Regions from separate parts of the Streptomyces sp. NPDC005774 genome, predicted to be linked through region 2. Evidence: predicted binding sites of a transcription regulator. Region 2 holds the regulator's gene; the other holds the start of a gene.

Region 1 (5,364 bases), on a different contig from region 2:
GCTGTTTCCGCCTTCGTGCACGTCAGTCCCTGCCTCGGTTTCACCGGTCGTCCATGTCTGCGCCAGGTGGCGATGCCACTGGGGTTCCGCAAGTATTTCGCAGACGTGGGTTGCGGCAGGACATCGCGGCCGGCCACCGCCTCGTCACCGGGACGGCCGACCGGGCGGGGGCACCGGCCGATGTCCGTGCCCCGCGCCGTCGTCCGGGCTGCCGCACGGCGACGGCCCGGATCCCGTGAGGGAGGTCCGGGCCGCCGCCCGTCCGGTGACGCCGTCACACCGCCACCGGAACCTCCGGCGCCGCGCCGTTCGTCGCCGGCGAGAGCGCCAGCTCCAGGACCTGGCGGACGTCGGTCACGGCGTGGACGTCGAGCCCGTCCAGCACGTGAGCGGGGACGTCGTCCAGGTCGGGTTCGTTGCGCTTGGGGATGATCACGGTGGTGATCCCCGCCCGGTGCGCCGCGAGCAGCTTCTGCTTCACCCCGCCGATCGGCAGCACCCGGCCGGTCAGCGAGACCTCACCGGTCATCGCCACGTCCGTACGGACCAGGCGGCCGGAGAGCAGCGAGGCCAGGGCGGTGGTCATCGTGACGCCGGCGCTCGGGCCGTCCTTGGGCACCGCGCCCGCCGGGAAGTGGATGTGCGCACCCCGCTCCTTCAGGTCGCCGACCGGAAGCTCCAGTTCGGCGCCGTGGGACCGCAGGAAGCTCAGCGCGATCTGCGCCGACTCCTTCATCACGTCGCCCAGCTGACCGGTCAGGGTCAGTCCGGCGGCGCCCGTCTCCGGGTCGGCCAGGGACGCCTCCACATAGAGGACGTCACCGCCGGCGCCGGTCACCGCGAGCCCGGTGGCGACACCGGGGACGGCGGTGCGGCGCTCGGCCGGTTCCTGGGCGGACTCGGGCACGTGGTGCGGCCGTCCGATCAGAGCGCGCAGATCACCGTCCCCGATGGTGAGGGGCAGCTCCCGCTCGCCCAGTTCGTGCTGGGCCGCGACCTTGCGCAGCAGCCGCGCGATGGACCGCTCCAGGGTGCGGACGCCCGCCTCGCGCGTGTACTCACCGGCGAGTCTGCGCAGCGCGCCCTCGTCGAGGGTGACCTCGTCGGGGGCGAGCCCGGCGCGCTCCAGCTGGCGCGGGAGCAGGTGGTCGCGTGCGATGACGACCTTCTCGTCCTCGGTGTAACCGTCCAGACGGACGATCTCCATCCGGTCCGCCAGCGCCTCCGGGATGGCCTCCAGGACGTTGGCGGTGGCCAGGAAGACGACGTCCGAGAGGTCCAGCTCTACCTCCAGGTAGTGGTCGCGGAAGGTGTGGTTCTGCGCCGGGTCCAGCACTTCGAGGAGGGCGGCGGACGGGTCGCCCCGGAAGTCCGACCCCACCTTGTCGATCTCGTCGAGCAGCACCACCGGGTTCATCGACCCGGCCTCCTTGACGGCCCGCACGATCCTGCCGGGCAGCGCGCCGACGTACGTACGCCGGTGGCCGCGGATCTCGGCCTCGTCGCGGACGCCGCCGAGGGCGACCCGGACGAACTTGCGGCCCATCGCGTGGGCGACGGATTCTCCGAGGCTCGTCTTGCCGACGCCGGGCGGGCCGACGAGGGCGAGCACGGCTCCGCCGCGGCGGCCGCCGACGACCCCGAGCCCGCGCTCGGCACGCCGCTTGCGCACCGCCAGGTACTCGGTGATGCGCTCCTTCACATCCGTCAGACCCGCGTGCTCGGCGTCGAGCACGGCCCGGGCGCCCTGGATGTCGTACGCGTCCTCGGTGCGCTCGTTCCACGGCATCTCGAGCACCGTGTCGAGCCAGGTGCGGATCCACGAGCCCTCGGGCGACTGGTCGGAGGAGCGCTCCAGCTTGTCGACCTCCTTGAGCGCGGCCTCGCGCACCTTCTCCGGCAGGTCCGCGGCCTCGACGCGGCTCCGGTAGTCGTCGGACTCCTCGCCCTCCTGTTCGCCGTTCAGCTCACGCAGTTCCTTGCGTACGGCTTCCAGTTGGCGGCGCAGCAGGAACTCGCGCTGCTGCTTGTCGACGCCGTCCTGGACGTCCTTGGCGATGGACTCGGCGACGTCCTGCTCGGCGAGGTGGTCGCGCAACTGCTGGGTGGCGAGCTTCAGCCGGGCCACCGGGTCGGCGGTCTCCAGCAGGGCCAGCTTCTGTTCGGTGGACAGGAACGGTGAGTAACCGGAGTTGTCGGCGAGGGCGGAGACGTCGTCGATGGCCTGGACGCGGTCGACGACCTGCCATGCGCCGCGCTTGCGCAGCCAGGCGGTGGCGAGCGCCTTGTACTCGGTGACCAGCTCGGCCACCTGGCCGGGGTAGGGAGCTCCCTTGTTCGAGCGAGGTGAGGAACCAGGGGAGGGCTCCGGCACGGTCTCGTCGATCCGGGTGCCCTCCACCCACAGCGCGGCACCCGGTCCGGTCGTCCCGGCGCCGATCCGCACCCGGTCCCGGCCCCGGATCAGGGCGCCCGGGTCGCCGTCGGCCAGCCTGCCGACCTGCTCGACCGTGCCCAGGACGCCGGTGGCGGCGTAGGTCCCGTCGATGCGTGGCACCAGCAGGACCCTGGGCTTCCCGGGCTCCGACGTGGCGGCGGCCTGGGCGGCCTCCACCGCGGCGCGCACCTCGGAATCATTCAGGTCCAGCGGGACCACCATCCCGGGCAGCACGACCTCGTCGTCGAGCGGCAGCACGGGCAGGGCGAGCGATGTGGACTCAGTAGCCATGATCTCCCCTTCGGCAGTCAAGTTGAGTTATACCGACTCAATGGTCCTGAGCCCTTGATTGTTCCCGGGCCGCGCGCGGTCGCGTTCGCTCTCAGCGATCATCCGGCGGCATCCGGCGGCCGGGAAGCGAGGAGCGCCCCTTCGGACTCCCGGGGACCGCCGGGCGCCGCCCGGGACCGCTGGGCGCCGCCCGGAATACCCCGGAACGACGGGGGGCGTCCGGCTGGACGAGGAGTGCTGCCAGGATGAACGCATGTCCACCCCCTACGACATTCCCGAAGTCCTGGACCGCCGCGAGGGCCCGTACGGGGAGGTGGTGCTCCGCCGGCACGGCGGCCTGCTGCAGATCATCGCGAACGGCTGCTTCCTGATGGACACCTCCGACGGCCGCTCGGAGCGCCGGCTGGTCGACGCCGCCCTGACCGCGCTCGATGCCGCCGACACTCACGCGGGGCGCGGTCCGCGAGAGGACCCGCACGTCCTCATCGGCGGACTCGGCGTCGGCTTCTCCCTCGCGCACGCCGCCGCCGCACCCCGCTGGGGCCGCATCACGGTGGTGGAGCGCGAACCCGCCGTCATCGACTGGCACCGCGCGGGTCCCCTGGCCGAACTCTCCGCGCGTGCTCTCGCCGACCCCCGCGCGAAGATCGTCGAGGTCGATCTGGTGACGTACGTCCACGAAACGTCCGACACGTTCGACGTGCTGTGTCTCGACATCGACAACGGCCCCGACTGGACCGTCACCGAGGGCAACGACGGGCTCTACGCCCCCACCGGACTCCGGGACTGCGCGAGGGTGCTGACCCCCGGCGGAGTACTCGCGGTGTGGTCCGCCCGGCCGTCCACCGATTTCGAGGGAACCTTGCGGAATGCCGGGTTCCAGCAGGTGCGTACCGAAGAGATCCCCGTTGCCCGGGGCGTTCCTGACGTCGTGCACCTCGGCGTCCGCCCTGGATAGCAAAGCCGCGATGACTCCCCGTACGCTGCTGCACGGACGCGGATCATTCAAGCGTCAGTCGCAGTCATGCGCAGAGACGGATTCACCCCACGGATTCCGGAAAGCACACTTCAGGGGCGGGCGATGGAGCAGACACACACCTCCCACAACGGCACGGCGGCGGCCACACCGGGCGCACAGCGCCGGGTCCTGGTGGTCGAGGACGACGCGACGATCGTGGACGCCATCGCGACCCGCCTTCGTGCCGAGGGATTCCTGGTGCAGACGGCGGGCGACGGTCCGTCCGCCGTCGACACGGCGGAGGCCTGGCAGCCCGACCTGCTGATCCTCGACATCATGCTGCCGGGCTTCGACGGCCTGGAGGTCTGCCGGCGCGTGCAGGCCCAGCGGCCGGTGCCGGTGATGATGCTGACCGCGCGCGACGACGAGACCGACATGCTGGTCGGGCTGGGCGTCGGCGCCGACGACTACATGACCAAGCCGTTCTCCATGCGGGAACTCGCGGCACGCGTGCATGTGCTGCTGCGCCGTATGGAGCGGGCGGCCCTGGCGGCCTCCACCCCGCGCAGCGGCATCCTGCGCCTGGGCGAACTGGAGATCGACCACGCTCAGCGCAGGGTGCGGGTACGCAGCGAGGACGTTCATCTGACGCCCACCGAGTTCGACCTCCTGGTATGCCTGGCGAACACGCCCCGCGCGGTGCTCTCCCGGGAGCAGTTGCTCGCCGAGGTCTGGGACTGGGCGGACGCCTCCGGCACCCGGACCGTCGACAGCCACATCAAGGCGCTGCGCCGGAAGATCGGTGCCGAGCGCATCCGTACCGTGCACGGCGTGGGCTACGCCCTGGAGACGCCGACGCCATGAGCGACGGGCCGGCCGCACGGAGAGGCCCCGGGGACCCCGGCCCCTGGGGCGGCGTCCGCCCGTTCTCCATCAAGACCAAGCTGGGTGCGCTGGTCGTCATCTCGGTACTGATCACCACCGGGCTGTCGATGATCGCGGTGCAGACCAAGACGGAACTGCGCTTCATCACGATCTTCTCGATGATCGCCACCCTGCTCATCACGCAGTTCGTGGCGCACTCGCTCACCGCGCCGCTGGACGACATGAACGCGGTGGCCCGGTCCATCTCGCACGGCGACTACACGCGCCGGGTGCGCGAGCACCGCCGGGACGAACTGGGCGACCTGGCCCAGACCATCAATGTCATGGCCGACGAGCTGGAGGCCCAGGACCATCAGCGCAAGGAGCTGGTGGCCAACGTCTCGCACGAGCTGCGCACTCCCATCGCGGGTCTGCGCGCGGTGCTGGAGAACATCGTCGACGGCGTCACCGAGGCCGACCCCGAGACCATGCGCACGGCGCTGAAGCAGACCGAGCGGCTGGGACGTCTCGTGGAGACGCTTCTCGACCTGTCCCGCCTGGACAACGGGGTCGTCCCGCTGCGGCGGCAGCGGTTCGAGGTGTGGCCGTACCTGTCCGGCGTACTCAAGGAGGCCAACATGGTCGCCTCAGCGCGCGCGGGCATGACCACCGGCTCCGGCGGCCATACACGCACGGACGTCCACCTGAGCCTCGACGTCAGGCCGCCGGAGCTCACCGCGTACGTCGACCCGGAGCGCATCCACCAGGTCGTCGCCAACCTCATCGACAACGCGGTCAAGCACAGCCCGCCGCA
Region 2 (5,364 bases):
GCTCGTCAAGGGGATGACCGGCGGCAAGGAGGCCAACAAGGGTGTGAACCCGGACGAGGTCGTCTCGATCGGCGCCGCGCTCCAGGCCGGTGTCCTCAAGGGCGAGGTCAAGGACGTCCTGCTGCTCGACGTCACCCCGCTGTCCCTCGGTATCGAGACCAAGGGCGGCATCATGACCAAGCTGATCGAGCGCAACACCACGATCCCGACGAAGCGCTCCGAGATCTTCACCACGGCCGAGGACAACCAGCCGTCGGTGCAGATCCAGGTCTACCAGGGCGAGCGCGAGATCGCGGCGTACAACAAGAAGCTCGGCATGTTCGAGCTGACCGGTCTGCCGCCGGCGCCGCGCGGCGTCCCGCAGATCGAGGTCTCCTTCGACATCGACGCCAACGGCATCATGCACGTCACGGCGAAGGACCTCGGTACCGGAAAGGAGCAGAAGATGACCGTCACCGGCGGCTCCTCGCTCCCGAAGGACGAGGTCGACCGCATGCGTGAGGAGGCCGAGCGGTACGCGGAGGAGGACCACCAGCGCCGCGAGGCCGCCGAGTCCCGCAACCAGGGCGAGCAGCTCGTCTACCAGACCGAGAAGTTCCTCGCGGACAACGAGGACAAGGTCCCCGGCGAGATCAAGACCGAGGTCGAGGCCGCCGTCACCGAGCTGAAGGAAAAGCTCAAGGGCGAGGACGCCGCCGAGATCCGCACCGCCACGGAGAAGGTCGCGGCCGTCTCCCAGAAGCTGGGCCAGGCCATGTACGCCGACGCGCAGGCATCCCAGGCGGCCGGCGGAGCCGGTGCGGGTGCCGGTGAGGCCAAGGCGGACGACGATGTGGTCGATGCCGAGATCGTGGACGACGAACGTAAGGACGGTGCGGCGTGACCGAGGAGACCCCGGGCTTCGACGAGCAGTCGCAGCAGCCCGACGTCCCCTCAGGCGTTCCGGCCGACGAGGCCGAGCCGAAGGCCGCCACCCCCTCCACGGAGGAGGCGGCGGCCCCGGCCGGGGACTCGGGTCCCGACGCCGGGCTGGTGGCCCAGCTGGACCAGGTGCGTACGGCGCTCAGCGAGCGCACCGCGGACCTCCAGCGGCTCCAGGCCGAGTACCAGAACTACCGCCGCCGGGTCGAGCGCGACCGGATCGCGGTCAAGGAGGTCGCCGCGGTGAACCTCATGACCGAGCTCCTGCCCGTGCTCGACGACATCGGGCGGGCGCGGGAGCACGGCGAGCTGGTCGGCGGGTTCAAGTCCGTCGCCGAGTCGCTGGAGTCGACCGTGGCGAAGATGGGCCTGCAGGTGTTCGGCAAGGAGGGCGAGCCCTTCGACCCGACGATCCACGAGGCCCTGATGCACTCCTACGCCCCGGACGTCACCGAGACGACGTGCGTGGCGGTCCTGCAGCCCGGGTACCGCATCGGCGAACGCACCATCCGCCCCGCGCGGGTGGCGGTGGCCGAGCCGCAGCCGGGTGCCCAGCCGGGCAAGCAGGCCGAGGAAGGCACCGAGGCGGCGGCGGACGACAAGGAGACAGGTGGCCCTCAGGAGGGCTGACGCCCTCGCCGGCGTCCGCACGCCGGCGGAGGCGGGCAGGACGAGCAGGTCGGAAGAGACCGGCGGGGCAGGAGAGGAGGGACGTCGGGGATGAGTACCAAGGACTTCATCGAGAAGGACTACTACAAGGTCCTCGGCGTCCCCCAGGACGCCACCGAGGCCGAGATCAAGAAGGCGTACCGGAAACTCGCCCGTGAGTACCACCCGGACGCCAACAAGGGCAACGCCAAGGCGGAGGAGCGGTTCAAGGAGATCTCCGAGGCGAACGACGTCCTCGGCGACCCCAAGAAGCGCAAGGAGTACGACGAGGCCCGCTCGCTCTTCGGCAACGGTGGTTTCCGTGCGGGGCCGGGCGCGGGCGGTGCCGGGTCGTTCAACTTCGACCTGGGTGACCTCTTCGGGGGCGGCCAGGGCGGCACTCAGGGCGGCGGCCAGGCCGGCGCCGGCGGCTTCGGCGGCGGGATCGGTGACGTCTTCGGCGGACTGTTCAACCGCGGCGGCACGGGCACCACGCGTACCCAGCCCCGGCGCGGCCAGGACATCGAGTCCGAGGTCACCCTGAGCTTCACCGAGGCGATCGAGGGGGCGACGGTCCCGCTGCGGATGTCCTCCCAGCAGGCCTGCAAGGCCTGTTCGGGCACCGGCGACAAGAACGGCACACCGCGCGTGTGCCCGACCTGCGTCGGCACCGGGCAGGTCGCCCGGGGCAGCGGCGGCGGCTTCTCGCTCACCGACCCGTGCCCCGACTGCAAGGGCCGCGGCCTGACCGCGGAGAACCCCTGCGACATCTGCAAGGGCAGCGGCCGGGCCAAGTCCTCGCGGACGATGCAGGTGCGCATCCCGGCGGGGGTCAGTGACGGCCAGCGGATCCGGCTGCGCGGCAAGGGCGCTCCGGGCGAGCGCGGCGGCCCGGGGGGCGACCTCTACGTGGTCGTGCACGTCGGCGGCCACCCGGTGTTCGGCCGCAAGGAAGACAACCTCACCGTCACCGTCCCGGTCACCTACCCGGAGGCGGCGCTCGGCGGCGAGATCCGCGTCCCGACGCTCGGCGGTCCGCCGGTCACGCTGAAGCTGCCCCCGGGGACACCCAACGGGCGGACCATGCGGGCCCGCGGCAAGGGAGCGGTCCGTAAGGACGGCTCGCGCGGTGATCTGCTGGTCACCGTCGAGGTGAGTGTTCCCAAGGACCTGCCGGGGAAGGCTCGTGACGCACTGGAGGCGTATCGAGAGGCGACCGCGGACGATGATCCGCGGGCGGAGTTGTTCCAGGCCGCGAAGGGAGCTTGAGGGCGATGGACGGTCGTCGACGCAATCCGTACGAACTGACGCAGGACACTCCGGTCTATGTCATTTCGGTGGCGGCCCAGCTCTCCGGGCTGCACCCGCAGACGTTGCGTCAGTACGACCGTCTGGGGCTCGTCTCGCCGGACCGCACCGCGGGCCGGGGCCGCCGCTACTCGGCCCGTGACATCGAGCTGCTCCGTCAGGTGCAGCAGCTGTCGCAGACCGAGGGCATCAACCTGGCCGGCATCAAGCGCATCATCGAACTGGAGGACCAGGTCGCCGCGCTCCAAGTCCGGGTGGCGGAGCTGGAGGGTGCCCTGGACGGCGTGGCCGCGACCATGCGTCAGCGCGAGGCGGCGGTGCACGCGTCGTACCGCCGGGACCTGGTGCCGTACCAGGAGGTCCAGCAGACCAGTGCGCTGGTGGTGTGGCGGCCCAAGCGCCAGCAGCAGACCGACTGACTGCCGGCGTCCGGTTCGGTCGACCTGCGTGCGTGCGTCCGGTCGGCGCGCGTCCGGTCCGGTCGCCGTCGGACGGCGCGAAAGCGTCGGTCCGGGGCGATGGTGCGGTGACGGAAGTAGCTCAGTGAGAAGGCTGCGGCCTGACGGAGAAGTTCCGTTTGGCGCAAAAGTGAAGTACCGGCAGGGGCTCGGAGGTTCGGACGAACCTCCGAGCCCCTTCTGCGTACGGGCTGCTGACGGACCGTCACCCGGAGTCCCGGGCGTCTCCGTGTACGCCCCGCGCACGGCTGTGAGCAGCACGTGTATGCGCGTGTGGGATATATGTGCGATTCTTTCGCCGAGCCCACACGACTTCAGCGCACGGTGCTGTGTTCATCTCGTTAAGTAGTTGGTCTTGACGCCACTGGTCGCTGGAGCGTTGGCTTTTCAGTCACATGGGCCGCAATGTTTGCCCACGTCCAAAAACGTACTGAAGTGAGCCCTCGCATGCGTCGTATCGCCATATCAGTCGCCGCCGCCTCCGTGTCCCTCATGCTCGCCGGTTGCGGCGCGCTCAACGCGACAGGGAGCAGCGACGGAGCGAGCCCCACCAAGGGGAACGATGTCACCATCGGGCTCCTGCTGCCGGAGACGGCCAACACCAGGTACGACCAGTTCGACTACCCCATCTTCAAGAAGAAGGTGGAGGAGCTCACCAGTGACAAGGGCAAGGTCGACTACGCCAACGCCGATGCGGACGCGGGCAAGCAGTCGAGCCAGATGCAGCAGATGATCAAGGACAAGGTCGACATCATCGTGCTGGACGCGGTCGACGCGCACGCCATCGCCGAGGACGTGAAGAAGGCCAAGGACGCGGGCATCCCCGTCATCGCCTACGACCGGCTGGCCGAGGGCCCGATCGACGCGTACATATCCTTCGACAACGAGCTGGTCGGCGAGGTCCAGGGCCGCTCCCTGCTGGAGGCGCTCGGCGGCGACGGCGGGGTCACCAGCAAGATCGTCATGATGAACGGCTCGCCGACCGACCCGAACGCCAAGCAGTTCAAGGCGGGGGCGCTGTCCGAGCTCCAGGACGCGGTGACCATCGCCAAGACCTACGACACCAAGGACTGGAAGCCGGAGAACGCCGAGGCCAACATGGCCGAGGCGATCACCGAGATCGGCGCCGGCAACATCGTGGGGGTCTACTCCGCCAACGACGGCATGGCGAGCGGCGTCATCAAGGCGCTGAAGGCCGCAGGGGTGACCGAGATGCCCCCGATCACCGGCCAGGACGCCGAACTCGCCGGGGTGCAGCGGATCCTCCTGGGCGACCAGTTCATGAGCGTGTACAAGTCCTACTCGACCGAGGCGGACAACGCGGCGGAGATCGCGGTGGCGCGGATCCAGGGCAAGAACATCCAGTTCGACGCGCTGACCAGCGACCGCGTCGACAGCCCCACCCACAAGGACATTCCGGCGCAGCTCGTGCCCGTGGTCGCCCTGACCAAGAAGAACATCATGGACACGGTCGTCGCCGACGGGTTCTACAAGGTCTCGGACATCTGCACGGCCGCCTACAAGGAGGCGTGCGACGAGGCCGGGCTGAAGTAGCCTTCCCGCCCCGGCCGCCGGGCCGTGGAACGTCCTGCCGGGGAGCGCGGATCACCGCGCTCCCCGGCAGAGCTGTTTCCGCACGCCCCCGCACCACCGGTCTGCGGCCGGTGGTGCGGGAGGGCCGTCGGTGTTCGGCCACCCCGCCCTCCGGGAGACCGCGGATCCCTCACCGATCGGCACGTCTTCGTGGCGGGCCCGCCAGGGTGACGCTCCGGAGCAACCACTCGGCGGGGCCGTGCCGGAACCGCTGCGACCATGCCGTGCTGATCGCGAGTTGAAGGCCGTACACGGCGCACACGAGCACCATCAGTGCGGCAGTGCCCATGCGCCCGTAGAGAGAGAAACCGTACGCGGTCGCGAGGACGGTCAGGATCACGGACTGCGTCAGATGGTTCGTCAGCGCCGGCCGGCCTGCGGGGGCGAGCCACTTCCGGATTCCGTCTCCCCGTGACGAGCGGAGCAGGATCAGCAG

Evidence for each region. The regulator HspR, encoded in region 2, represses chaperone genes until heat shock. The targets are predictions, from matches to a motif close to TTGAGNNNNNNNNNCTCAA.
Region 1: a site for HspR is predicted at 2,751-2,769, ahead of lon (endopeptidase La). Genes of this name have one in related genera too.

Annotation. Positions count from the first base shown of each region.
Region 1 is NZ_JBIAIV010000003.1:167,141-172,504, reverse strand. Features, by position in the region: gene ACFYQA_RS04730 (MarR family winged helix-turn-helix transcriptional regulator) at 1-21, opposite strand, end outside; gene lon (endopeptidase La) at 275-2,728, opposite strand; gene ACFYQA_RS04720 (spermidine synthase) at 2,982-3,686, shown strand; gene ACFYQA_RS04715 (response regulator transcription factor) at 3,810-4,550, shown strand; gene ACFYQA_RS04710 (sensor histidine kinase) at 4,547-5,364, shown strand, end outside.
Region 2 is NZ_JBIAIV010000056.1:23,679-29,042, reverse strand. Features, by position in the region: gene dnaK (molecular chaperone DnaK) at 1-883, shown strand, start outside; gene grpE (nucleotide exchange factor GrpE) at 880-1,551, shown strand; gene dnaJ (molecular chaperone DnaJ) at 1,642-2,838, shown strand; gene ACFYQA_RS33310 (heat shock protein transcriptional repressor HspR) at 2,844-3,296, shown strand; gene ACFYQA_RS33305 (substrate-binding domain-containing protein) at 3,783-4,889, shown strand; gene ACFYQA_RS33300 (DUF418 domain-containing protein) at 5,059-5,364, opposite strand, start outside.